DNA from 4 places in the Agrobacterium vaccinii genome. Region 2 is predicted to be linked to each of the others. Evidence: predicted binding sites of a transcription regulator. Region 2 holds the regulator's gene; each other region holds the start of a gene.
What was found. The regulator LexA, encoded in region 2, represses DNA repair genes until DNA is damaged. The targets are predictions, from matches to a motif close to TGTTCNNNNTGTGTTCNG.
Positions count from the first base shown of each region.

Region 1: the regulator LexA is predicted to act here: its motif matches at 1,728-1,745, upstream of HRR99_RS02695 (energy-coupling factor ABC transporter ATP-binding protein).
Region 3: the regulator LexA is predicted to act here: its motif matches at 2,648-2,665, upstream of HRR99_RS00225 (DNA recombination protein RmuC).
Region 4: the regulator LexA is predicted to act here: its motif matches at 3,593-3,610, upstream of ruvC (crossover junction endodeoxyribonuclease RuvC).

Region 1 is NZ_CP054150.1:562,414-567,883, reverse strand. It holds gene ribB (3,4-dihydroxy-2-butanone-4-phosphate synthase) at 1-335, shown strand, start outside; gene HRR99_RS02700 (winged helix-turn-helix domain-containing protein) at 502-1,692, opposite strand; gene HRR99_RS02695 (energy-coupling factor ABC transporter ATP-binding protein) at 1,806-2,486, shown strand; gene HRR99_RS02690 (CbiQ family ECF transporter T component) at 2,483-3,103, shown strand; gene HRR99_RS02685 (biotin transporter BioY) at 3,121-3,684, shown strand; gene HRR99_RS02680 (histone deacetylase family protein) at 3,715-4,650, shown strand; gene HRR99_RS02675 (exodeoxyribonuclease VII small subunit) at 4,653-4,907, shown strand; gene HRR99_RS02670 (pirin family protein) at 5,139-5,470, shown strand, end outside.
Region 2 is NZ_CP054150.1:1,518,392-1,523,861, forward strand. It holds gene HRR99_RS07645 (FtsB family cell division protein) at 1-1, opposite strand, end outside; gene eno (phosphopyruvate hydratase) at 147-1,421, opposite strand; gene kdsA (3-deoxy-8-phosphooctulonate synthase) at 1,649-2,497, opposite strand; gene lexA (transcriptional repressor LexA) at 2,773-3,492, shown strand; gene HRR99_RS07665 (glutathione S-transferase family protein) at 3,912-4,592, shown strand; gene HRR99_RS07670 (ComEC/Rec2 family competence protein) at 4,708-5,470, opposite strand, start outside.
Region 3 is NZ_CP054150.1:43,258-48,727, forward strand. It holds gene trmB (tRNA (guanosine(46)-N7)-methyltransferase TrmB) at 1-468, shown strand, start outside; gene HRR99_RS00220 (ribokinase) at 471-1,370, opposite strand; gene HRR99_RS00225 (DNA recombination protein RmuC) at 1,420-2,616, opposite strand; gene def (peptide deformylase) at 2,767-3,279, shown strand; gene fmt (methionyl-tRNA formyltransferase) at 3,331-4,266, shown strand; gene truA (tRNA pseudouridine(38-40) synthase TruA) at 4,266-5,072, shown strand; gene arsC (arsenate reductase (glutaredoxin)) at 5,050-5,454, shown strand.
Region 4 is NZ_CP054150.1:2,402,326-2,407,795, reverse strand. It holds gene HRR99_RS11930 (MBL fold metallo-hydrolase) at 1-236, shown strand, start outside; gene HRR99_RS11925 (pyridoxamine 5'-phosphate oxidase family protein) at 260-763, opposite strand; gene HRR99_RS11920 (YebC/PmpR family DNA-binding transcriptional regulator) at 962-1,708, shown strand; gene HRR99_RS11915 (adenylate kinase family protein) at 1,830-2,405, shown strand; gene HRR99_RS11910 (LLM class flavin-dependent oxidoreductase) at 2,434-3,435, opposite strand; gene ruvC (crossover junction endodeoxyribonuclease RuvC) at 3,652-4,164, shown strand; gene ruvA (Holliday junction branch migration protein RuvA) at 4,192-4,809, shown strand; gene HRR99_RS11895 (AbrB/MazE/SpoVT family DNA-binding domain-containing protein) at 4,864-5,142, shown strand; gene HRR99_RS11890 (PIN domain-containing protein) at 5,139-5,470, shown strand, end outside.

The DNA.
Region 1 (5,470 bases), 960 kb from region 2:
ACCCGGAAAACGTGGCAGACGACATCTTCGGCAAGAAGCAGCCCGTGCAGCACTACATGGAAAAGATTGCAGCCGAAGGCCGCGGCGTCATCATCTATCTGCGCGAAGGCTCGGTCGGCGTCGGACAGGTTGCCGGACGTCGCAAATCCCGCGACCCTGAAGAGGCCCATGCGCAAGCACGCTCGCGCGACGATGAATGGCTAGAAATCGGCCTCGGCGCGCAGATCCTCAAGGAACTTGGCATCAGTTCGATCAAGCTGCTGAGCACCCGCGAGCGCCACTATGTCGGGCTAGAGGGTTTTGGAATCCAGATCAGTTCGACGGATATTGGGTGAGTTTCGAATACCGCTGCACATCAACTCTCCCATTCCTGTCCTTGTGACAGGAATCCAGCCAGCCCAAGTCCTTGGGCTGAAGAGGCCCTTCCCGCCGCGCAGACGCGCGTCCACTGGATTCCTGTGACGAGCACAGGAATGAGGGTCGTGGGGCAACATTACCCTCTCACCCCAGCCACCCATCCAGATACCGCACACTCTCGACACCCGTGAACTTCGCCAGCCGGCTCAACTCCGCATCCAGCTTTGCAAGCCTCACCGAAGACGCACGCACGCCCTTTTCGAGCCACAGCCGCCTCACGTCCAATGTCCCTCCCTTGCGCTCCGCCTTCATATCGATGCGACCGACAAGGCGGTCACCTTCCAGAAGTGGGAAGACGTAATAGCCATATTGCCGTTTGGGCTCCGGCACGAAGACTTCGATGCGGTAGAAAAAGCCGAACAGGCGTTCGGTACGGGCGCGGTTGCGCAAGAGCGGATCGAAGGGGCTGAGTACCCGAATGCGGTTAGGGGGCTCGATTTCTGCTTCCGCTCCGCTCGCAAACCCTTCGAAGGCGTAGGAGATACGTTCCTTGGTGCCATCAGACGAGGCGAGCGAGACTTCGCAGAGTTCATCGCGATGCGCCATCACCCACGCCCGTGCTTCCTGCGGCGTGACGATGTCGAAAAACGCGGATATCTCGCCCGATGTTGCAAAGCCGAGGCGCGTTAACGCCTCGCGGCAGGCCCAGTCGACAAAGGCATCGTGATCGACCTCCAGATCGTGATGCTCTGACGGAATCACCCGTTCCGCAAGATCATAGACCTTCTGAAAATTAACGCGGCCTGCCACGGCCAGCTTGCCGGTATGCCAGAGATATTCGAGCGCGGTTTTCGACGGATGCCAGTTCCACCAGCCGCCGGACTGATGTCCTTCCGCTTTCATATCGCGCGACATGGTGGGACCGTTTTCGGCAATGCGGCGATAGGTTTCCTCGAAGGCGGAATCGAAGCCCTCGCCATGCCAATTGCGCCAGCGTTCCTGAATGATCGGCTCACGGCGGCGGAAGCGGTGTTTCCAGTATGGGTAGAAGGTCGCGGGCAGAATCGAGGCGTCATGCGTCCAGTGTTCGAACAGCGCCCGGTCCTTTTCCAGCAGTTCCGTCAGGTGCTGGCGCTTGTAGGTCTGGTTGCGTGAAAAGATGATCTGATGATGTGCCCGCTCCACCGTGGCGATACTGTCGAGCTGAACGAAGCCAAGGTCGGTGATGAGCTTCAGCAAATCTGCCTTGCCCATGGCGCGGCTAGGCGGTGCGGACAGGCCCTGTCGCGCCAGAAAAATACGTCGTGCTGCTTCGTTCGAAATCAGAATCGCCATAGCAAAAGCCTATGGTTGCGCCGACGAAAAATCAATGTTCTTTTTTTGTTCCTTGTTTCGTTTGTCGTCCCTCGCGTTTATAGAGACAGCCAGAACATTTCGGGGACTGGCCTTTGGATATTCGTTTTCAGGATGCTGGCGTGGTATTTGACGGCAGAGCGGCGGTCGAGCCGCTTACGCTTACGCTCACTGAACGACGCGTCGGCATTATCGGCCTCAACGGCTCGGGCAAAACCACCTTTGCGCGGATGATCAACGGCCTGACGAAACCGACGAGCGGCCATGTCAGCGTCAACGGGCTGGATACGGTCAAAGACGCTTCGGAGGTTTTGAAGGATGTCGGCTTCATCTTCCAGAACCCGCAAAACCAGATCATCCTGCCCATCATCCGCGACGACATCGCCTTTGGCCTGAAGAACAAGGGGCTGAACAAGGCTGCAATCGATGCAGCTGTGGATGCCACCTTGCAACGCTTCGATATCCAGCATCTGGCAAAGCGCCGCGCACATGAACTGTCCGGTGGAGAATTGCAGCTATCGGCCTTGGCGGCGCTGACTATCACCAAGCCCAGAATCCTGATCATGGACGAGCCGACAAACCAGCTCGACCTGAAAAACCGTGCCCTCGTGGAGCGGACGATGGCCGGTTTGGAACAGTCGCTGATCGTCATCACCCATGACCTGCCATTGCTGGAAAGTTTCGATCGCGTTCTGCTGTTTCATCAGGGAAAGTTGCATAGCGACGCCTCGCCAACCGAGGCCATCAAAGCCTACCGCACGCTGGCGCTGTCATGAGAAGCCTCCACATCGAAGGTAGTGGGTGGCTCTACCGTCTATCGCCGCGCATCAAGCTCATCACGCTTGCCGCTTTCAGCGTTGCCTTGTTTCTGACCCGCGATATGCTGGTCCTTGGTATGGCAGTTGCGTTGGCGGCGCTGGTTCTGTCGCAGGCGCATCTGGGCTGGCGCGAGACGATGGCGCGGTTGCGCCCGGTCTTTTTGACCATCGCCATCATCGCGGCTTTCAGTTTCGTTCTGGTCTCCCCTCTTGAGGCGACCGTCTCCCTGCTGCGACTAACGGCCCTGACGCTACTGGCAACGGCGGTGACGGCCAGCGTCAGCATTTCGCAGTTCATGGATGAAATTGCCTTTGCGCTGCGTCCCTTGGAAAAACTTGGCCTCGCCAATGCCTCCGATATCGGGCTTGCCGTGGGGCTCGTCGTGCGCTTCGTGCCCGAGGTCGTGACCCGCTACGAGACATTGCGGGATGCGCAACGCGCACGCGGGTTGACGCCAAAGCTGCACAGCACGCTGGTTCCGCTCATCATTATGACGTTGAAGGATGCCGATGCGATTGCGGATGCCATTGACGCGCGCGGTTTCAGAGGCCAAACCTCATCCAAGGATTTGTAGAGGGGAGCCTATTGAGAATGAAGACCCGTGACCTCGTTCTGATTTCGCTGTTTTCAGCCATCATCATCGCACTTGGCCTGTTGCCGCCGATCCCGCTCGGCTTCATTCCGGTGCCCATCACCGCGCAGTCGCTTGGCGTCATGCTGGCCGGTGTGGTGCTGGGGGCAAAGCGCGGCACGCTCGCCGTTCTGCTCACCATTCTCATCGCCGCCATTGGGTTGCCGGTGCTTTCGGGCGGTCGCGGTGGCCTTTCGATCTTCTACACACCGACAACAGGTTATCTGATCGGCTGGATCGCGGCTGTCTTTACCACCGGCTACCTGTCGGAGCGTCTGGTCAATCGCGATCAATCGGCTCTCGCGCAAGGCTTCGGCTTCTTTCTGGCCAGCGTCGCCGGTGGGGTGGTCGTGCTCTATGCGTTCGGCATCACCTATCTCGGCTTTGCAGCGGGCATCGGCTTTTCCAAAGCCTTTATCGGCTCCATGGCCTTCATTCCGGGCGATGTCCTCAAGGCCGTTCTCGCAGCACTGGCAGGTCGGGCCGTGATGGCCGGATATCCGCTGTTGCCACAACGCGTATAGGTCTAAGCCCCACGTTCAGGAGTATCCGCCATGGCCACACGGCTTTACGAGCATCCCATATTCCTGGAACACATCACACCTGCGGGCCACCCGGAGCGGCCCGACAGGCTGCGCTCGCTCAACATCGCGCTGGAGCATCCGAATTTCGAGCGGCTGGAGCTTAGCCAAGCGCCGCAAGCCAATGAGGATGCAGTGCTGCTGGCCCACCCGGAAAGCCATCTGATCTCGATCATGCGGCAGATTCCCGAGGAAGAAGGCGAGATCAACCGCATTGAGGCCGATACCTATGCCTCGCCCAAAAGCCTGCAAGCGGCGCTGACCGGCATCGGCGCTGCCATGGCGGCGGTGGATGACGTGTTCAGCGGTGCCGCCGACAATGTCTTTGTTGCCAGCCGCCCGCCCGGCCACCATGCCGAGACCGAAAAGGCGATGGGCTTTTGCCTGTTCAACAACGCCGCCATCGCGGCCCGCCATGCGCAGAAGGTCCATGGCGCGGAACGTGTTGCGATCGTTGATTGGGACGTGCACCACGGCAACGGCACGCAGGATATTTTCTGGAACGACACATCGGTCCTGTTCTGCTCCACCCACCAGATGCCGCTTTACCCGTGGAGCGGTGAGAAGAAAGAAACCGGCATCAAAAACAATGTGGTCAACGCGCCGCTGTCTCCCAACACCGGCAGCGATCATTTTCGCGAGGCGTTCAAATCCCGCGTGCTGCCTGCACTTGCGGATTTCTCGCCCGATCTCATCATCATCTCTGCGGGTTTCGATGCGCACCACCGCGACCCGTTGGCGCAGATCAATCTGGTAGGCGATGATTTCGACTGGGCGACGGGGCGAATTCTAGAGATGGCCGACAAATTTGCCGCCAACCGGGTCGTCAGCCTGCTTGAAGGCGGTTATGATCTGGAAGGGCTGGCGGAATCGGCAGCCATGCATATTTTGAGAATGATGAAGGGTTGAACATGACGGAAAATGCCAACACAGCCGATGTCAGCGGTTATTCTTTCGAAAAGGCTGTCGCCGAGCTGGAAAGCATTGTCGCCCGTCTGGAACGCGGCGATGTGGCGCTGGACGAATCCATCGCCATCTATGAGCGCGGTGAAGCCCTGAAGAAACATTGCGAAACCCTGCTGACGGCTGCCGAAAAGCGTATCGAGAAAATTCGTCTGGACCGTGCTGGCAAGCCGGTCGGCGTGGAGCCGCTGGACGGCGACTGAGGCGCAGGTTATCCTCGCACTCGTCACCCTCGGGCTTACCCTGAGGGTCTGCCCACGTTTCATCAACGTAGGGTTTCGTTAGATGCTCGGGACAGGCCCGAGCATGACGGCGGAGGGGTTGTGGGGCGATCTCCTATCCTCCCTTAACAGAGAACACAGCGTTCATAAGAGAACGCTCAACAGTCCCGCAAATCGTGGTAATCTACCGGCCAGCAACGCAGGAGATCTGCCATGTCGTTTTTTCCCGGAAAAGACCCCGTCGCGGGCGACGCTTTTGCCTGCGATGCTATCGAGAATCTGATCATTCCGCGATCGAGCGACATCGGCGGCTTTGCCGTGCGGCGCGCGCTGCCGACGCGGGACCGGCGGCTGGTTGGGCCGTTCATCTTCTTCGACCGCATGGGTCCGGCGATCCTCAAAGCCGGGGAAGCGCTGGATGTGAAACCGCATCCGCATATCGGGCTTTCCACCGTCACCTATCTGTTCGATGGCGAGATCAAGCATCGGGATAGTCTGGGCACCGAACTCACCATCCGCCCCGGCGATATCAACCTGATGACGGC
Region 2 (5,470 bases):
TACTCTTGAACAGCCTTCAAACGCGTTACTGCCATCACCATAGCCGCATTTGTTTAACCATCCGTTGACCTTAACTCCGTCGCCCACCGCAGCGCACAAAAAAGGCCCGCCGAAGCGAGCCTTTTTTTAAATCTGTATAGAAAGCCTTAGCCACGCAGAATCGAACGACCGGCATAAGCTGCCTGTGGGCCGAGCATTTCTTCAATGCGGATCAGCTGGTTGTACTTGGCCAGACGGTCGGAGCGCGAAAGCGAACCGGTCTTGATCTGTCCGCAGTTGGTCGCAACAGAAAGATCGGCAATCGTCGAATCTTCCGTTTCGCCGGAGCGGTGGGACATGACGGCGGTGTAGCCAGCCTTGTGTGCGGTTTCGACGGCGTCGAGCGTTTCCGTCAGCGAACCAATCTGGTTGACCTTGACGAGGATGGAGTTGGCAACGCCCATCTTGATACCGTCACGCAGGCGGGCAGAGTTCGTCACGAACAGATCATCGCCGACCAACTGAACCTTGGAGCCGATCTTGTCGGTCAGGTACTTCCAGCCGTCCCAATCGTCTTCGGCCATACCATCTTCGATCGAGATGATCGGATACTTGGCTGCGAGTTCAGCGAGGTAATCCGCCATGGCTTCCGGCTCGAGCGTACGGCCCTCGCCTTCCATTTCGTACTTGCCGTTCTTGAAGAATTCTGTCGAGGCGCAATCGAGAGCGAGCGCAACGTCGTCGCCTGGCTTGTAACCGGCCTTCTCCACGGACTTCATGATGAAGTCGAGAGCTTCAGGCGCGCTCTTCAGGCCCGGCGCAAAACCACCTTCATCACCAACATTGGTGTTGAAGCCCTGTGCCGACAGTTCTTTTTTCAGAACGTGGAAGATTTCCGCGCCGATGCGCACGGCGTCACGGATGCTTTCCGCGCCAACCGGCATGATCATGAATTCCTGGAAGTCGATCGGATTGTCGGCATGCGCGCCACCATTGATGATGTTCATCATCGGCACTGGGAGCAGATGCGCGTTCGGGCCACCGACGTAACGGTAAAGCGGCAGTCCGGTCGTTTCGGCCGCAGCCTTGGCGACAGCCAGGGAAACACCGAGGATGGCGTTGGCACCGAGACGCGACTTGTTCGGCGTGCCATCGAGCTCGATCAGCGTCTGGTCGACGTGGATCTGGCTTTCGGCATCGAAACCGCCCAGCGCGTCGAAAATCTCGGTGTTGACGGCTTCGACAGCCTTCTCGACGCCCTTACCCAGGTAGCGCTTGCCACCATCACGCAGTTCAACGGCTTCGTGTGCGCCTGTCGATGCGCCCGATGGAACCGCCGCACGACCGAAAGAACCGTCTTCCAGATAGACATCGACTTCAACGGTGGGGTTGCCACGGCTGTCGAGGATTTCGCGTGCGATGATATCGGTAATGGCTGTCATGATCTCTCCCTTGGGACTGGAACAGGAATTTCAGATGCCTGTCTTAAAGTGCATCCCGAAAACTGTGAAGCGCTTTTCGGATGAGCGGCGCGATAAACGGGACAACGGAAATGGCGACTCGATTTGAATTTCTTCCGTCGCTGTAGACGACGCACAAGAATTTACAATGACGGCGCCCTCTTCCAGACGCCTTCCTTCTCATAAAAATCGATTAAGGCCAAAAGCCGTCACGCAGCCTTGGAGATGTTGTCGAAGGCCAGCAGTTTTTCCAGAAGCTTCGGCATATTCTTGAGGTGCACCATGTTCGGCCCGTCGGACGGCGCATTATCAGGGTCCTCATGCGTCTCCACGAAAAGACCAGCAACGCCCACGGCCACGGCAGCACGAGACAGCGTTTCAACAAACTCCCGCTGACCGCCGCTGGAACCACCCTGCCCGCCAGGCTGCTGCACGGAGTGCGTGGCATCGAACACCACGGGCGCACCGAGCGATGCCATGATGGGAAGCGAACGCATATCGGAAACCAGCGTATTGTAGCCGAACGAGGCCCCGCGCTCGCAGAGCAGTACGTTCGGATTGCCGCTATCGTTCAGCTTCGCCAGCACATTCTTCATGTCCCAAGGGGCCAAAAACTGACCCTTCTTGACGTTGATGACGCGACCGGTCTTTGCAGCCGCCACCAGCAAGTCAGTCTGGCGGCTGAGAAATGCCGGAATCTGAAGGATATCCACGACAGGCGCGACGATGCCGCACTGTTCCTCGTTGTGAATATCCGTGAGAACCGGAAATCCGAACTGGCTTTTCAGCTCCGAAAAAATCTCAAGCGCCTTATCGATGCCGATACCGCGCTGACCGGAGAGCGACGTGCGATTCGCCTTGTCGAACGAGGATTTGTAGACCAGACCGATACCCAGCTTGCCGCAAAGGTCAGCCAGCGTTTCCGCAATCATGAAGGCGTGGTCGCGGCTTTCCATCTGGCACGGCCCGGCAATCAGCGAGAAACGCTCGGTGTTGGAAAAAGAGACCGCGCCCGCACCCTCGCCAGCAACCACTTTCAGATTATTCGTCACACTCATGATGATTCCCCTGATACAAAAGGGACGCTTCGCAGCCGACGCCGCCGAACCATCCTGCAATCTCTCAAAACTCGCCACGCACTTAGCAGCAAGCAGCAGCGAAGTCACGGCATGACGTGGCAGGCGAGGTAGAACACCCATAGGACATCTATCAACGATGTCTTAAATGATTTGGGATGACTATTGGGGATTGCAGAACACATGTGGAACATATAGTGTTCGTTCTGTATTTGTTTCACGAATCTAAGCCTCAAAGCTTCAAGGGTGTTTACTCCATGCTCACGCGCAAACAGCAGGAACTGCTTCTCTTCATTCATGAGCGAATGAAAGAGTCCGGCGTGCCGCCGTCCTTCGATGAAATGAAGGATGCGCTCGATCTTGCCTCCAAATCCGGCATACACAGGCTGATCACGGCATTGGAAGAACGCGGATTCATTCGCCGGCTACCGAATCGTGCCCGCGCGCTCGAAGTCATCAAGCTTCCCGAATCGTATTCACCGCAGAATAAGCCGCAGCGAGGCTTTTCACCCAGCGTCATCGAGGGCAGTCTCGGCAAACCGCAGCCCGTGCAGCCGCCGCCTCCCGCTGCCGCAAACGATCGCAACCCTGATTCGGTGAGCGTACCGGTTATGGGACGGATTGCTGCGGGCGTGCCGATTTCGGCAATCCAGAACAACACGCATGATGTCGTCGTGCCCATGGATATGCTAGGTGCGGGCGAGCATTACGCGCTTGAAGTCAAAGGTGATTCGATGATCGAAGCAGGCATCTTCGATGGCGATACGGTTATAATCCGCGATACGAGTACGGCAAATCCGGGCGATATCATTGTCGCACTGGTGGACGAGGAAGAAGCGACCTTGAAACGCTTCCGTCGCAAAGGCGCGTCGATTGCGCTGGAGGCAGCAAACCCTGCCTATGAAACTCGTATCTTCGGACCTGATAGGGTGAAAATTCAGGGCAAACTCGTTGGCCTGATCCGCCGCTATCATTGAGACCTTCTGGGGCAGATTTGATTGTCTGCCCCGCCTTGGTATTTTCAATTTTCGGTATTTGCGACACTTGATGCTTAGTGGTCGAAGTTCGCTTGAGCTCGGACCGGTATATTATGCGTGTTTTAAACGGATAATTCGCTCAGGACGGTTTCAAAAACCGGAAATCATTAGCCGGGTCATCATTTTTTCGAATCGCGCGCCACTTCGATAGTCTATGACGTTTTGAGCACGTTTTTAGTGGTGATGAATGCGGTTGAGCAGCGGAATATAAGGTTTTCCGATCTCAGCGCGATGCTGGAAAGCTACTCGCTTGAGCGAATGACAAAACATCAAATAATTTGAAGACCACCATCGCGCAGACTGTCTGTATTGAAAAATTTTCCCGCGCTAACATGGTATGCGCAACGAGGGATCTTGAGATGTACGATCTTTACATAGCCAACAAGAATTATTCCTCCTGGTCATTGCGTCCGTGGGTATTGATGCGAACGCTCGATATTCCCTTCAGCGAGAAACTCACGCCCTTCGGCAATTCAGCACAGGATTTCGCAGTGTTTTCGCCAACGGCAAAAGTGCCCTGCCTTGTCGAAAACGAGTTCACCGTGTGGGACACGTTGTCGATAACAGAATATCTGGCCGAACGGCACATTGGCGTTTGGGCTGGTCATGCGAGGGCGCGTGCCTGGTCCCGTTCTGCAGCAGCAGAAATGCATTCCGGCTTCCAGACGTTGCGCAACGAGCATCCTATGCATGTCGGTCTTCGCATACAGCCAGTAGCGATCAGCGAAGCTTTGCGGAAAGACATCTCCCGCATAGACGCACTTTGGCAGGAAGGTCTGACATCCTTTGGTGGGCCATTCCTGGCAGGAGAAACATTTACGGCGGTCGACGCGTTTTTCTGTCCCGTCGCCTTCCGCTTTCAGACCTACGCAACGGCCTTGTCTCCCGAGTCAGAAGCTTACAAGAACCGTCTTCTCGCCCTGCCAGCGATGCATGAATGGCAAGATGCGGCTTTGCTGGAACCGTGGCGCGATGCGGAACACGAGGCGGAAGCCAAGGCCACCGGAGAATGGCTCGCGGATTTACGCTCAAAGCCGTGATCTCTGGGTAAACCTCCTATCGCGAGCGCACGCTGTGGCGTAGTTTTCTAGAGGAAAGAGTATTTGAAGGGTATAGCCGAAGCGTTTCAACCCGCACCCTTCGAGCCAAGCGTCGTCACCGCGAAGTCGACAACATCGTCGCGATATGCGGCGGAAGGGACGTGTCGAAATCTCTTTTGCGCCAGTCATAGCTCCGGTGCATGGTCCAGAACCGATTCACACCCTCCATCGCAGCCTCAGCTTTGACGATGGGGGCGTCCTTGTCGCCGAGCCAGATTTCCAGTGAGCCGGTTCGGCGCAATATGTCCTGGCTGATGAGAATGGCGCCGGAATAGCACTCGGTAAATGAGACACGTCGTGTCGTCACGATCAGGTCGGCGATCTCGCATGCGGTCCCAGTCAGCGTACTGTCGAAGATCACGGCTATTGCAACGCCGGTTCGGGATTTGGCAACGCACCAGCTATCCTTCCGGCACGTGAAGCGCTCTGTTTTGGAAAGCGCGTTTCGCATCTCCTCCGTTGCTTTTGCCTTATCTCTCTCGCTCAAACCAGTGCGCCGTGTAGTGGGTGGCTCGTCGGCATCAGCCTCGTCACCATCAGGTGACTTTGCGGTTTCCAGCATGTCTGGCGGGTTATGTCGTTCGGATAGGGGCAGCGCCCTCACCCATTGGTCATAGATGAAACCCGAGGCCCGCTGCTTTGTCGTCGCCACCGCATCCTCCGTCAGTAGCGCGACCAGAGAAGCGTCCTCGTAGATCAGCAAATCCGGCCTTGCCCTCCATTGCTCAACGACCAATAATCCAAACCCGGCGGCAATGAACGGCAAGCCTATCAGCGCCAAACGTGTGCGTAAGAGCGCCAGCAGCAAAAAACCTGTC
Region 3 (5,470 bases), 1.5 Mb from region 2:
GAAAACCCTGCCACCGGCTTCATCGGCGTCGAGCCCTTCGTCAATTCCATGGCGAAGCTTCTCGGCAGCGTGAAAGAGCGCGAGCTGATGAACATCCGTCTCTATGACGATGACGCGACGCAGTTGCTCGACTGGCTGCCGGATGCCTGCATCGACCATATCGATCTGCTTTATCCCGACCCGTGGCCGAAAAAGAAGCACTGGAAGCGTCGCTTCGTCTCAGACGTCAATCTCGCGCGGTTTCATCGTGTGCTGAAGCCCGGCGGCAAGTTCTGCTTCGCCTCGGATATCGATACCTACATCAACTGGACGCTACAGCATTGCGCTAGCCATGGCGGGTTCGAATGGACGGCGCAGACATCCGCCGACTGGACGACGCCGTTCGATAACTGGCCGGGCACGCGTTACGAGAACAAGGCGAAGCGCGAGGGTCGCAGCTCCGCCTATCTCACCTTCATCCGCACCTGAGTTTAGATTTTAGCATCTACCTCGGATGCGACGGGTATCGACGGCTGTGCTCCGGGCCGGGTGCAGGCCAGAGAACCGGCAACGGCGGCGCGACGAAGGGCTGCCTCGAAATCGAGACCCGCATCCAGGCTCGCAGCCAGATAACCGCAAAACGTATCACCCGCACCGACCGTATCGACCGGCTCGATCTTCAGGCCCTTGGCCTTGACGAGCTTGCCATTGCGAACGGCGATTACGCCTTCCGCACCCAGCGTGACGATCAGCGTCTGGCCGGTTTCGTCATGAAGGGCGGCGAGTTCCTTTTCCCGCTGGTCAGCGGAAAGGCCATTTCTGCCGATCAGCAATTCGAACTCGGTTTCATTGGCAATGACGACATCCGTCAGTCGCGACAGGCGCTGCGCCTCAGATGTCAGCGGCGCGGTGTTGATGAGCGTCGTGACACGTTTTGCCTTGGCGGCCTTGAGTGCTGCTTCGATGGCCTCGGCTGGTATTTCGAACTGCAACATCAGGATGTCGCCTGCCGTCATCTCTGAAACAGTTCGTTCCGCATCGGCTGCCGACACTTCGCCATTGGCGGCGGGGATGACCGAAATCATGTTTTCCCCGCCCTCACCAATCAGAATAACGGCGGTTCCGGTTGGCACGGCAACGGACTTGACCAGCGACAGATCGGTTCTGGCATCGCGAAGCAGGGTCAGGGCCGGGGCTGCGAAGGCGTCGTCGCCAACGGCACCCGCCATTTTCACCGTGGCACCGGCACGTTTCGCAGCCAGCGCTTGATTGGCGCCCTTGCCACCGGCGGCGGTGGAGAAGGTCTTGCCGGTCACGGTTTCACCCGGTTTTGGCAGACGGTCGGAAATGGCAACGAGGTCCATGTTGATGGAGCCGAAAACTGTGATCATGCGGGTCATTCCATAAGAGGCGAAAACGAAGGCGACTTTGCAGAGTGGATCACTCGTCGTCAACCACCCTCAGCTTGGTGGCACCGGCGCGCACATCCGCGATGCGCCGCAACTGTTCGGCTTCGAGATGAGCAATTTCCTTTTGCGACGGCGCGAAATCGAGGCTTTCGATCTTGATGCCGCGCGCCAAGACCTTGTCGGACGAGGTCAGCATCATGTCCACGTCCTTCTGCACCAGCCCGAAATGCGCCTGCAATTTGCGCGTCCGCTCATCCAGACGCCGCACATCGTCCATCAGCATCGCCACTTCGCCTTGAATGAGATGCGCCTGTTCGCGCATGCGCTGGTCTTTCAACACCGACTGGATGACCTGAACCGACAGCATCAACAGCGACGGCGAAACGATGACGACGCGCGACCGGTGGGCGCGCTGCACGAGGTTTTCGAAGTGTTGATGAATATCGGCAAAGATGGATTCAGAGGGCACGAAGATAAAGGCGGTGTCCTGGGTTTCGCCTGAGATGAGATATTTGTCCGCCACATCGCGGATATGCACTTCCATATCGCGACGAAATTGCTGGGTGGCGGCGCGTTTGGCCTCTGGCGTATCGTCGGCCTTCAGCGCATTCCACGCTTCCAATGGAAATTTCGCGTCGATGACCAGTGGCGGCGCGTTGTTCGGCATTCGGATGGTGCAATCGGGCCGGAAGCCGTTCGAAAGCGTCGGCTGCAAACTGTAGGAGCCGGAGGGCAGGGCGTCGGCAATCAGCGCTTCCATACGCGCTTGGCCAAAAGCGCCGCGCGTCTGCTTGTTGTTGAGAATGGCCTGCAGGCCGATCACGTCCTTGGCCAGATCCTGAATATTGCCCTGCGCGGCATCGATGACGGCGAGGCGTTCCTGCAATTTGCTGAGGTTTTCGTGCGTCGAGCGGGTCTGCTCCGTCAGCGTGGTGCCGATGCGCTGAGACATGCCATCCAGCCGGTCGTTCAGCGTCTGGCTCATTTCGTTCTGGCGGGCGCTGAGGCTCTCCGTCATGGCGGCGATGCGGCCATGCAGCTCCGACTGGGTTCTCAAAAGCTCGGTGATTTCATCCCGCGATTGATCGGGCGCGGGCGGTTTGCGCCACATGAACGCCGCAGCCACCAGACAGCCCGCAATGAGAATGCCGAGGAGAGCGCCAACCGATATCTGGAGGCTGCCGAGACTGAAAGCTGTCGTACCAAGCGCATTGAGATCGATGTTCATATCCAAATCTAACAGATTTCGTGTGATTCGTCAGATCAAAACAAGAACATTTCTGGGGCGTAAATGAGTCCCGTTTGCCGCTGCTCATGTCGCTAATATTGGCCTTTATTTTTTGTTTCCTCCAAAGATGAGATGCGTTATGGGGAAGCCATGACGATCAAACCTCTTATTATTTTGCCTGATCCACTGCTGCGCCAGCAATCCAAGCCCATCGAACAGGTGGATGCCGAGATCACGCGTCTGGCCGACGACATGCTGGACACGATGTATGATGCGCCGGGTATCGGCCTTGCCGCCATCCAGATCGGCGTGCCGCGCCGCATGCTGGTCATCGACATCTCACGCGAGGATGAAGACCGCAATCCGGTTGTGTTCATCAACCCGGAAATCCTCAAAGTGTCGGACGATGTCTCGGCCTATGAGGAGGGCTGTCTGTCCATTCCCGACTATTATGCCGAGGTTGAGCGCCCGGCTTCGCTGACGGTTGGCTATATCGATCGCGATGGCAAGCAGCAGACGGTGGAAGCCGATGGCCTTTTGGCAACCTGCCTTCAACATGAAATGGACCATCTCAACGGTGTTCTGTTCATCGACCACATTTCCCGCCTGAAACGGGATATGGTCATCAAGAAATTCACCAAAGCGGCCCGCGCAAAAATCTGATCTGCCTGTCTACAAGCATTGGCAGATCAGGCAGCAGGGCAGGGGGCGAGCATGGCACTGCGCATCATTTTCATGGGAACGCCGGAATTTTCCGTTCCCACCCTGCGCGCACTGGTCGACGCGGGCCATGAGATCGCCGCTGTCTATACACAGCCGCCACGACCCGGCGGTCGTCGCGGGCTCGACCTCCAGAAATCACCCGTGCATCAGGCCGCCGAACTGCTCGGCATTCCGGTTTTGACGCCGCTGAATTTCAAGGCGGAAGAAGACCGGGCGGAATTCAAGGCGTTCAACGCAGACGTGGCCGTCGTCGTCGCCTATGGCCTGCTGCTGCCTGAGGCCATTTTGAACGGCACCCGTCTCGGCTGCTACAATGGTCACGCCTCGCTGCTTCCGCGCTGGCGGGGTGCCGCCCCCATTCAGCGCGCCATCATGGCTGGAGATACCGAAACCGGCATGATGGTAATGCAGATGGAAAAGGGGCTGGACACTGGCCCCGTGGCGCTGACCGCGCGCGTTGCCATCGGCCCGAACATGACGGCTGGCGAATTGCATGACAGCCTGATGCTGGCGGGCGCGCGGCTAATGCGCGAGGCGATGCTGAAGCTGGAAGATAATGACTTGTCACTGACACCGCAGTCGGAGGAGGGCGTTGTCTACGCCGCCAAGATCGACAAGGCCGAGACCCGCATCAATTTCTCCTGGTCCAGCCAGGATGTGCACAATCACATTCGCGGCCTCTCGCCTTTTCCAGGTGCGTGGTTCGAAATGCAGATCGGCGGCAAGGCCGAACGCGTGAAGGTGCTGGAAACGCAGTTGGCAAGCGGCATGGGCGAGGCGGGCTCCGTTCTGGACGGTGCCCTGACCATCGCTTGCGGCAGCGGCGCGGTTAGGCTGGTGCGTCTGCAAAAGGCGGGCGGCAAGCCGATGTTGGCGCAAGATTTTCTGCGCGGCACTCCAGTTGCTGTCGGAACGAGGCTCGGCTGATGCCACGCTTCCGCATGACCGTCGAATATGATGGTTCCCCTTATTTCGGCTGGCAACGGCAGACCAATGGGCCGTCGGTTCAAGGCGCGCTGGAAGCAGCCGTTCTGTCGTTGACGACGGAAGTCGTGAGCTTTCGCGGCGCGGGCCGTACAGACTCAGGCGTTCACGCCAAGGGACAGGTCGTGCATGTTGATCTCACCCGCGCCTGGGAGCCCTACAAGCTGCGCAACGCACTAAACGCGCATCTTGCCATGGCGGGAGAGGCTGTCTCGGTTCTGGACGTGGAAGCCGTCACCGAGGATTTCGACGCGCGCTTTTCAGCACTCCGCCGCCATTACCTTTACCGCATCATCTGCCGCAAATCCCGGCTGGCGCTGGAACATAAGCGGGCCTGGTGGGTATCGAAAGACCTCGACCATGAGGCCATGCATGCGGCGGCCCAAACGTTGGTGGGTCGGCATGATTTTACAACCTTCCGCTCCGTGCATTGCCAGGCCAACAGCCCGGTCAGAACGCTCGACCGGCTGGATGTGACGCGCGACGGCGACCTGATCGAAATACGCGCGACGGCACAAAGCTTTCTGCACAATCAGATCCGATCTTTTGCCGGCACGCTGAAACTGGCCGGTGACGGCGGCATGACGGTTGAAGACGTGAAGGCAGCACTGGAGGCGCGTGACCGCAAGGCCTGCGGCCCGGTTGCGCCGCCGGACGGGCTCTATTTCATGCAGGTGGATTATCCCGATGTGATACCGCCACGGAAACCCAGACCGGAGATGACCAATGACGGTGACGATCTATCATAACCCCGCCTGCGGCACCTCGCGCAACACGCTGGCCATGATCCGCCAATCGGGCGAAGAACCTATCATCATCGAATATCTGAAGACGCCGCCGTCGCGCGATGAGATCGTCTCTCTTGCTGAAAAGATCGGTGTGCCGCTGCGCGGCCTTCTGCGGGAAAAAGGCACGCCCTATGCGGAGCTTGGGCTTTCGGACGAGAGTTTGAGCGATGATGCCTTGCTGGATGCCATCGAAGCACATCCAATCCTGCTCAATCGGCCTATCGTGGTGACGGACAAGGGCGCACGTCTTTGTCGCCCATCGGAACTGGTGCTGGAGATTCTGGACGAAGGCAGCATTGGTAGCTTCACCAAGGAAGATGGCGAGGTTGTACCTGGGCGCTGATTTTTGCAGAAGCCAG
Region 4 (5,470 bases), 880 kb from region 2:
TGCTGATGGTGCCAGTGGATGGAGGGCTGACCATGGGCTCCGACAGTATGAGCCGGATCGTCAAACGCCTTCGCTCGGCGCTTATCCTGCCCATGCATCAACCCAATGCGCTGGAGCAGTTTCTGGTGACATTCGGCAAGCAGTTTACGATCGCCTATGCCTCCGACCCGGTGATCCGGGTCTCGATGAGAAGCCTTCCCCGCCAGCCGCAAATTCTCGTGCCGCAAGGCATGTAAGAAACGGATGACGGGGAGGTTGTTCAGGCGAACGTCAGGTGCTGGCGAACGCCGACGTCAGGGGTTTTATCGTCAGACAGATTTGCCTTGGCGATTTCCCAGCCGAATTTCAGCGTGCTGTCGGTGGAGGCCCAGATATCCGCGTCATCGACATGAAGCGCAAGCATCGTCAGCTGCGGGTCGCTCTTGCCGTGCTCATACCAAGCCGCCGTGACCGAGTTCCAGTATTCGTCCAGCTTGGCGCGGTCTTCGCGCACTTCCAGCTTGCCCGAAAGGCAGGCATGGTAATCATGGTCCTTGCCGATGACGCAGAAATGCGCCCTTGCGCCCGATTTCAGCGATTGCACCAACTCTGCGTCTTTCTTGGTGAAGAACCAGATGGTGTTGGTCTTGGGGTCGGCGTGTGGAGCCATCGGCTGCATGTGGTTGTGCAGTCCTTCGAGACCCAGCATTCCGGCGTGAACGGAATTGATCTCATCCCAAAGCTGGCGGGCGGGGGCTTCGCGTGCTTCACTCAGACTGACCATGAAATAGTCTCCTAACGTTTTTTCTTTTGACAGTACGACAACCGGGCAACCGCCCGCCGACGCTCTCCTATCCACAACGAAGAGCATAGATTTCAGTTCCTTCATGTATCGCGAGAAGAGTGGCTTACGGGCTTGAACCGCAGGGCTAACGCACTTATAAGGCCCCCAATCCAAACAAACGATCCGATCAGGGGTGCCATGGCTGGCCATTCACAGTTCAAGAACATCATGCATCGCAAGGGAAAACAGGATTCGATCCGTTCGAAGATGTTTTCCAAGCTCGCACGTGAAATCACCGTTGCGGCCAAATCCGGTCTGCCGGATGTAAGCATGAACGCGGCGTTGCGTCTGGCAGTGCAAAACGCCAAGGCGCAATCGATGCCGAAGGACAACATCGACCGCGCCATCAAGAAGGCGTCCGGTGCCGATGCTGAAAACTACGATTATGTGCGTTACGAGGGCTACGGTCCGGGCGGCACGGCGGTTATCGTCGAGGCGCTGACCGACAACCGTAACCGCACGGCGTCCAACGTGCGCTCGATCTTCACCAAGGCTGGCGGCGCGCTGGGCGAAACGGGTTCTGTTTCCTTCTCCTTCGACCGGGTTGGCGAAATCACCTACAAACCCGCCGTTGGCGATGCCGACAAAGTCATGGAAGCCGCCATCGAGGCCGGTGCCGACGATGTTGAAAGCAGCGAAGACGGCCACACCATCATCTGCGGTTTCGAAGCGATGAACGAAGTGTCCAAGGCGCTGGAAGGCGTACTGGGCGAAGCCGACAGCGTAAAATCGATCTGGAAGCCGCAAAACACGGTGCCGGTCGACGAAGAAAGAGCGCAGTCATTGATGAAGCTCATCGACAATCTCGAAGACGACGACGACGTGCAGAGCGTTTACTCAAACTTCGAAGTCTCCGAAGAAATCATGGCCAAGCTTTCGGCTTGATAACCACCACTATTCGTCGTCATCATGGACCCTGGGCCTCACCGCCCAGGGTTTTCTTTTGGGAAACAGGTATAGGGCGAGCAGGCCGTCGTGATTGATGGCGACATAGGAACCGCTGATCGTGAATGTGACACTTATCGGTTTACCTGGTGCAGGAAAGACGGCGCAAGCCGCTATTTTGGCGCAAAGCAACGGAGCTGCTTTTATCAGTAATCGAAACTTGGTTTGTGATGCCATGTGTTCTCATACGGCGATCGCGCAGCAGGCGCAGGAAGCAATTTCCTCGGGACGGCTTATTCCCGATCATGTCCTTGTCGGATTGCTCGAACAACAACTTGCGAATGAGGCAATCGGCAGAGACTATATTCTGAGCGGTCTGCCCAGAAGCGTTCCGCAGGCGCAGGCCTTGGATGATATGTTTTCTCGTATTGAGAGGCCGCTCGATTTAGCCATATTTTTCGACATGAGCTTTGACGTGATGGTCAGCCGCCTGAGTGTAGCCGCAACCCACATTCAATCCGACATCGGATCGCGGCTTTCGACGCTGAAGATCAACTACGATAATTTCTTGTCTGCGACAGCACCACTTTTCAGCTTTTACAACACGCTTGGGAAAGCGTGTTGCATCGACGCTGATCTTTCTGCGGCACAGGTAAGTGTACAGATCGCGGCAGCACTGGCTGCTGCCTCGCCGTGAACAACGTGGCTGGTTCTACTTAAGCGTCTTAAGCAGCCTGCCTCAGACCGCTACGCACCTCTGCAAAGACCTCAACAGAGCGCAAACGCTTTTCTATGCTGTGCACAGGCATCGAGACGATCAGTTCGTCCGCTTCCGTTTCAGACAGGAATTCCGCCAGTTTCCGCTCCACCGTCGCGTGAGAACCAACGACTGCGTAGCGCAGTGTGTGATCGACGGTGATGCGCTCCATGTCACTCCAGTAATCGTCCATGTTCTCCACCGGAGTTGGGAACTGGGTACGGACGTTTTTGCGCAGGTTGACGAATTGCTGCTGGGCGGAGGTAAAGAGGTGCTGCGCCTCTGCATCCGTATCAGCACCCACGCCCATGACGCCGACCATGACATAAGGTTTCTGCAAAGTGGCGGACGGCTGGAAGCGTTCGCGGTAGATTGCAATGGCGTCCATCAGCATATCTGGTGCAAAATGCGACGCGAAGGAGTAGGGCAGGCCGAGAGCCGCGGCGAGATGGGCGCTGTAGGTGCTGGAGCCCAAAAGCCAGATCGGCACATTTGTGTTCATGCCTGGCACTGACAGAATCGACTGGTCCGGCTGCGGTGCGCCGAGATATTGCTGTAGCTCGATAATGTCGTGCGGGAAGTTTTCCGCACCCGCGTCGAGGTTCCGGCGCAGCGCGCGGGCGGTGCGCATATCTGTTCCCGGTGCGCGGCCAAGGCCGAGATCGACACGTCCGGGCAACAGTGCGGCCAGCGTGCCGAACTGTTCGGCAATGACCAGTGGCGAGTGGTTTGGCAGCATGACGCCGCCGGAACCGACGCGAATACGCGAGGTCGCTGCCCCGACATGGGCAATCACGAGTGCGGTGGCAGCGCTGGCGATGCCCGGCATGCCGTGATGTTCGGCAAGCCAGATACGCTCATAGCCATGTTCTTCAGCTTTGATTGCCATGCGGCGCGAATTCTCAAGCGCCTTGCTCACGTTTTCACCTTCACCAATGGGCGACAGATCGAGAATGGAAAAAGGGATCATCGGACGCTCCTTTGGAATTTCAGCTTGCACCCGATGTAAGTTGCAGTGCGGAATTTGCCAGAGCGGTCGCGCCGAATTGATCTATGCATCAAAAAAACTGGTCCAAGGTTGCGCCGTTTTGGAGTGCTGGGTCCGGAAGCCGTGCACACATCACAGATGTTGTCGTTTTGTTCACTTATCGCTGGCAGGTTTCACCTCTGAACGGTAGGGTGCCATATGCAAAATGCGATTCGAATTATTGGGATAGATCCGGGGCTGCGGCGAATGGGTTGGGGTGTCATCGAAACACTCGGCAACAGCTTGCGTTTCGTGGCCTCCGGCACGGTGACGTCTGACGGCGATATGGATCTGGCCTCACGGCTTTGCCAGTTGCATGATGGCCTGGCGGACGTCGTCCATTCGCATCAGCCGCATGAGGCTGCGGTGGAGCAGACATTCGTCAACAAGGATGCGGTGGCAACGCTGAAGCTTGGTCAGGCACGTGGCATCGCCATGCTGGTTCCGGCACGCGCAGGTCTGCCGGTGGCCGAATATGCACCGAATGCTGTTAAGAAAGCCGTCATAGGCGTTGGCCACGGCGACAAGCAGCAAATCCATATGATGTTGAAAATTCTGATGCCCAAGGCGGAATTCAAGGGCAATGATGCGGCGGACGCTCTCGCCATCGCCATCTGCCATGCCCATAATCGCGTGGGCGAGCGCATGCGGCGCGTGCTGGCCGCCAGCTAATCTTTTACTCACCGAACGGGCATCGACATGATCGGAAAACTCAAAGGCACCATTGATGAAATTGGCGACGATTACGTTCTCGTCGATGTGCATGGCGTCTGCTACGTGGCCCATTGTTCGGCCCGCACCCTGTCACGGCTGGGATCGGCGGGTGAGGCGATTGTTCTCTTCATCGAAACCTATGTGCGGGAAGACCAGCTAAAGCTGTTCGGCTTCATGAGCGCACTGGAACGCGAATGGTTCAACCTGTTGCAAAGCGTGCAGGGCGTGGGTTCCAAGGTGGCGTTGGCGGTGCTTTCGACGCTGTCTCCCTCCGAGCTTGCCAATGCCATCGCGCTGCAGGACAAGGTGGTCATTTCGCGTGCCCCCGGCGTTGGTCCAAAGGTGGCGGTGCGCATTGTCACTGAACTGCGCAACAAGGCCCCAGCCTTTGCGGGCGAAGCATCCGCCTCCATCGGCCTCAAGCAGGAACTCGGCGAAGGGGTCGCCGCCGTTCCGGTGGCCGATGCCGTCTCGGCACTCACCAATCTCGGTTATTCCCGCGACCAAGCCGCCAATGCGGTTGCTGCGGCGCTGAAGAACGGCGGAGAGGGTGGCGATAGCGCCAAGCTGATCCGGCTAGGGTTGAAGGAGCTTTCGCGGTAAGCCTTCCTGTGTTATTTTCCTTACAATTTCCAAAAAGTAAGAAAGTTTGCGATCATGGGATTTCAGACCACCATCACATCCAAAGGACAGATGACTGTTCCGAAGAGCGTTCGCGAACAGCTTGACATCAGACCAGGTGACAAATGCTACGTCTGGGTCCGTAACCGTGAGATGGTCGTCGTGCCGCGCAACCAGTCATTCAACGATCTGGCGGGTTTGTTGGGCGCCCCACCCAACGGCAGGAAGCTGACAATTGGCGACATGAATCCTGCGATCGGATATTCGGTGTCTGAAGCTTATGAGGAATCAATTCGCAACGAGGATGATGAATGAGCGGTCGATTTGGTATCGATACGAATATTCTTCTGCGTGTTGCCGTCAATGATGATCCCGCTCAAAGGGATCGCGTGGTAAACTTTATCGACGAGCTCGGGGAGAACGATACGCTGGTCGTTGGTGTGGTCGTGATGATGGAAACGGCTTGGGTTTTGGAGCGGTTTTATGGCTACTCCAAAGACGCCGTTCTTGATTTTATTCAGGCTATCCTCGAACGTCGTGAAATCGAGGTGCCGGATTATGAAGTGGTCGGCAACGCGATTGATATTTGCCGCAATTCCGGCGCGGATTTTTCCGATGCCGTCATTTCGGAAATGAACAGAAT